DNA from 2 places in the Micromonospora sp. NPDC047548 genome. Region 2 is predicted to be linked to the other one. Evidence: riboswitches for the same ligand, from Rfam matches in the RefSeq annotation. Region 2 holds a riboswitch; the other holds the start of a gene.
The links. Region 2 has a riboswitch for cyclic di-AMP ahead of ABZ807_RS10525 (hypothetical protein). Riboswitches for the same ligand answer to the same signal wherever they lie in the genome.
Positions count from the first base shown of each region.

Region 1: it holds a riboswitch for cyclic di-AMP, as region 2 does, so the genes downstream of both, ABZ807_RS07530 (NlpC/P60 family protein) here and ABZ807_RS10525 (hypothetical protein) in region 2, are expected to answer to the same signal.

Region 1 is NZ_JBEYTI010000005.1:162,817-165,010, reverse strand. Features, by position in the region: gene ABZ807_RS07530 (NlpC/P60 family protein) at 1-773, opposite strand, end outside; cyclic di-AMP (ydaO/yuaA leader) riboswitch at 786-922, opposite strand; gene ABZ807_RS07525 (NlpC/P60 family protein) at 1,075-2,091, opposite strand.
Region 2 is NZ_JBEYTI010000007.1:187,094-189,287, reverse strand. Features, by position in the region: gene ABZ807_RS10530 (YibE/F family protein) at 1-539, shown strand, start outside; cyclic di-AMP (ydaO/yuaA leader) riboswitch at 706-836, shown strand; gene ABZ807_RS10525 (hypothetical protein) at 841-1,860, shown strand; gene ABZ807_RS10520 (carbonic anhydrase) at 1,924-2,194, opposite strand, start outside.

The sequences.
Region 1 (2,194 bases), on a different contig from region 2:
GAGTTCGGGCCCTCGGCGCCCCAGACGTAGGGCTTGCCGATCTGCGCGCAGGCGAACTTGACCGCGGTCCCGGCCGGGCCGCCGGGGTAGCCGGCCGGGCACGGGGCCGGGCGCAGCGGGCCGCCGCCACCGTTGCCGTACACCTTCAGCCGCAGCTTCTGCAGCCGGTCGATCTCGGCGTTGATCTGCTTCTTCTTCGCGGCCAGCTGGGCCTCGGTGCGGGCGAGCTGGGCGACCATCTCGTCCAGCGGCGCCTTTTTCGCGGCGAGCTGGTCGCGCAGATCCTTGACGGCCTGCACGTCGCGCTGCTGCCGCTCGGCGAACCGGTCGAGCAGTTCGAGCTGGTTGACCAGTTCGCTGGGCGAGCGGCTGCCGAGCAGGGCGTTGACGGCGGAGACGCCCTGCCCCTTGTACGCCTCGGCGGCGAGGCTGCCGAGCTGGTTCATCGCGAGGTCGACCTGGAGTTGCAGCGGTTCGATCCGCTTGGCCAGCGCGGCGGCCTGCCGGCGCTTGGCGGCGAGGTCCTGCCGGGTGGCGTTGTGCTGCTCGATGATCGGTTCGAGGGTGTTCCAGTCCTGGTCGATCTGCCGCTCGATCTCGGTGACCGAGGGTTCGGCATGGGCCGCCGTGGCGCCACCGGTCAGGACGACGGCGGCACCGGCGAGGGCGGCGAGGGCGGTGGTGAAGCGGGACCAGCGTGGGCGCGGCGCAGCCGTCCGCCGGGCGACCTGGGTCGACCGGTGCGACGGTGACCGCGGGGCATGGTGTGCCACCGGGCTCCGTACTCCTTCTTCCGCGACCGCCTACCGGGTTAGCTGACGGGTTCGGGCGGGAAGGGAGCGCCCTACCGCAGTGGCTGCGGATTCACCCCGGCGTACCTGGGTCCCCGGCTCGCCCGGAGGCGACTCGGCGGTGCCGGCCGCTGCCGCCCGGGTTGGACGGATCGTCGGCGGCCGACAAATGACCAGAGTAGAGACGACCGTTATCGATCCGCAACCCGACGTGCCGTGCCGGGTCCGGATACGCGGAACCCCCGGTCGAGGTGACCGGGGGTTCGCGGTGAGGTCGGACGGGTCAGCTCGGTCGTCGGAACCCGGCGACCGGCATGTAGTCGATGCTGGAAACCTGGACCGGCTTGCCGGTCCGGGGCGCGTGGACCATCAGACCGTTGCCGAGGTAGAGACCGACGTGGTGCAGGTCGCTGTAGAAGAACACCAGGTCACCCGGGCGTGCCTCGGAACGCGGGATGGACCTGCCCTCGTTCCACTGGGCGCCGGTGTGGTGGGTCAGATAGATCCCGGCGGCCTTGTAGGCGTACTGGGTGAGGCCGGAGCAGTCGAACGAGCTCGGCCCGTCGGCGCCCCAGACGTACGGTTTACCGGTCTGCTGGCAGGCCACCCGGATGGCGGTCTGCGCGGCGGAGCTCACCACGCCGTTGATGGTCGGGCAGCCAGCTGTCTTGACTGTGGTCTTCGGCATCGCCGCCTGGAGCCGCTTGATCTCGGCGTTGATCTGCGATTTCTTGGCGGCCAGCTCCTTCTCCTGCTTGACCTCCGCGGCGATCAGCGCGTCGAGCTTCTGCTTCTCGCCGTCGTACTTCTGCCGGGTGTCGGTGACGACCTGGAGCTCCTTGCGCTCCCGCGCGGCGAGGCGGTCCAGGATGGTCAGCTGCTCGGTCAGGGTGCCCGGTTTGGCGCTGATCAGCAGCGCGGCGAGGTCCTGCGAGGGGCCCGTCATGTAGTAGCGGGAGGCGAGGTCGCCGACCCGGTTCATGGCCAGCTCGGTCTGCAGGGCCAGCGGCTGGATCTTCTTCTCCAGCTCGGCGGACTTCTTGCGGTTGACCTTCAACTGGGCGCGGACCTTGTTGTACTGCTCGATGGTCGGTTCGAGCTGTTCCCACTGCTTGTCGATCGCCGCCTCGATCTCCTCCGGGGTGGGCGCGGCGTGCGCCGGCACGGCGAGCATCCCGGCGCCGACGGCCACGGCGGCGAACAGTGTGAGCAGGCGGCGGGCGACCCGCCGCAGGCCGACCGGGCGAGCTGGCGGACGACCCTGGGCGTGACGATGGGGGGGCATGGTTGCCACCAGCACCGACTCCTTAGCGACCGACCGCCAGGCGCCTCGCTGAGGGGAAGGCGGAGGCAGACGACCCACAGCGGTCGGTGCCCCACATTAGGGAAGCGGCGGGTCGAAT
Region 2 (2,194 bases):
TGCTGCTGGCCGGCATCATCATCGGCTCGCTCGGGGTGCTCGACGACGTCACGGTCACCCAGGCCGCCACGGTCACCGAGCTGGCGCACGCCAACCCCGGGCTGTCCCGGACGCAGCTCTACCGGGCCGCCACCCGGGTCGGCCGGGCACACATCGCCTCCACGGTCAACACCATCGTGCTCGCGTACGCGGGCGCCTCGCTGCCGCTGCTGCTCCTGCTCACCGCGGACAGCCGGCCGGTGGGCCAGATCCTCACCAGCGAGTTCCTGGCCCAGGAGATCGTCCGCAGCGCGGTGGCGACGCTCGGCCTGGTCGCCGCCGTGCCGCTGACCACCGGGCTGGCCGCGCTGGTGGCCACCGCCGGCCGTGGCCCGGCCGCCGATCCGGCGCGGGGTGCCGGTCCGGCGCCCACGCCCCGCCCCTCCGCCGACCGGGACGCGGCGCTCGAGGCGCTGAGCGCGCCGCGTCACGGCGGACCGTCCACCCCGGCCCCCGCCCGGTGGCCCGAAGCGGAGAGGAGCACGGACACCGTATGGTGACACTCCGCTGCGTGACCGACGACGACGCGGAACCTGACGAACGCGTCACTCGTCACGCAACGCTACGACGAAATAACGCGATTAGTCGGGTTCTGGACGTAGATCCCCGGCACGACTGTCAGGTACCCTCGCTGCCGGTCACCGCCGAAGGCGCGCTGCGGCGCCTGCGGTGCCGCCGCCCAATCGCCGTACGGCGAGCCGGGGAACCAGGTACATGGGGTGAATCCGCGCGAGCGGTAGGGGCCACTTCCGTCCCGAACCCGTCAGCTAACCCGGTCGGCGGTCGACGGAAGGGAACACTGTGACGGCACCCCTGCGCCACTGGTTGACACCGGTGGTGGCCGTGTTCGCCGCCCTGGCCATCCTCGCCGGGCCGACAGCCGCGATCGCCGCCCCCTCGACGCCCACCCCCTCCGGGCACGAGGAGGACGACGAGCCCAAGCTGCTCACCGACGTCATCGAGCTGCGCAACCGCGAGTACTCGAAGGCCAAGACGCAGCTGGAGAAGTCCAAGAAGCGCCAGCAGCAGCTCGGGCTGGAGGTGCGCCGCGCGCAGGAAGAACTGGTGGCGTTGCAGCCGCAGGCCTCCCAGATCGCCGCGCAGTCGTACCGGACCGGCCGGATCGGTGCGGTGGCGATGCTGCTGGAGAGCGACACGCCGGACTCGTTCGTCAGGCGTGCCGCCGCGCTCGACGAGCTGAACATGGTCAACGCACAAAAGCTGGCCGAAATCACCTCCGCCAAGAACCGCGCGGAGCAGGCCAAGCTGGCGCTCGACGCCGAGGTGCGCGAGCAGCAGAAGCTCACCAACGACATGGCCCGGGAGAGTCGGGAGGCGGAGAAGGCCCTCGCGCTGGTCGGCGGCCGGGGCTTCACCGGCGGCCTGGTCGACGCGACGTCGCCGGTCGCCCGCATCGGTCCCGGCCGGACGGCCGACGGCGGCTGGCGTTCCGAGTCGCGCACCGAGAACGACCCGACCACCTCGGGCCTCATCACGCCGCGCACCCTGCACGCGTACAAGGAGGTCCGGCGGGCCGGCTTCAACCGGTTCGCCGGCTGCTACCGGGCGGGCGGGCCGTGGGAGCATCCGAAGGGCAAGGCCTGCGACTGGTCGTTGCAGAACAGCGGCTTCGCCCCGTGGTACAACAAAGACACCCGGATGTACGGCAACAACCTCGCCGCGTTCCTGATCCGCAACGCCGACCGGCTCGGCATCTATTACGTCATCTGGAACCGGCAGATCTGGTTCCCGGCGACCGGATGGAAGTCGTACAGCGGACCGTCGAACCACACCGACCACGTGCACATGTCGATGTTGTAGCGCGCGACACGTACCGAACGAGGGCCGTCCCCGGTGGGGGCGGCCCTCGTCGCGTCGCGGGATTCAGCCGGCGACGGCGGCCGCGCGGTCGGCCTGGGCCGGCGCGGCGGCGGGCCCGCCGGCGGGCACTGCGGCCACCGTCCGCGCCTCGCCGGCGCTGAGCCGGTACGACATGCCGACCACCGCGCACCGCCCGGCGGCAACCGCGCCGGCCAGGACGGCGGAGTTGCCGAGCAGCGCCTCCACCGTGTGCGCGATGTGGATGTCCACGATCTCGTCGATGTCGTCGACGCCCTGCTCGGCGGCCCGCCGGAGGCTGGGCGCCACCGCGTCC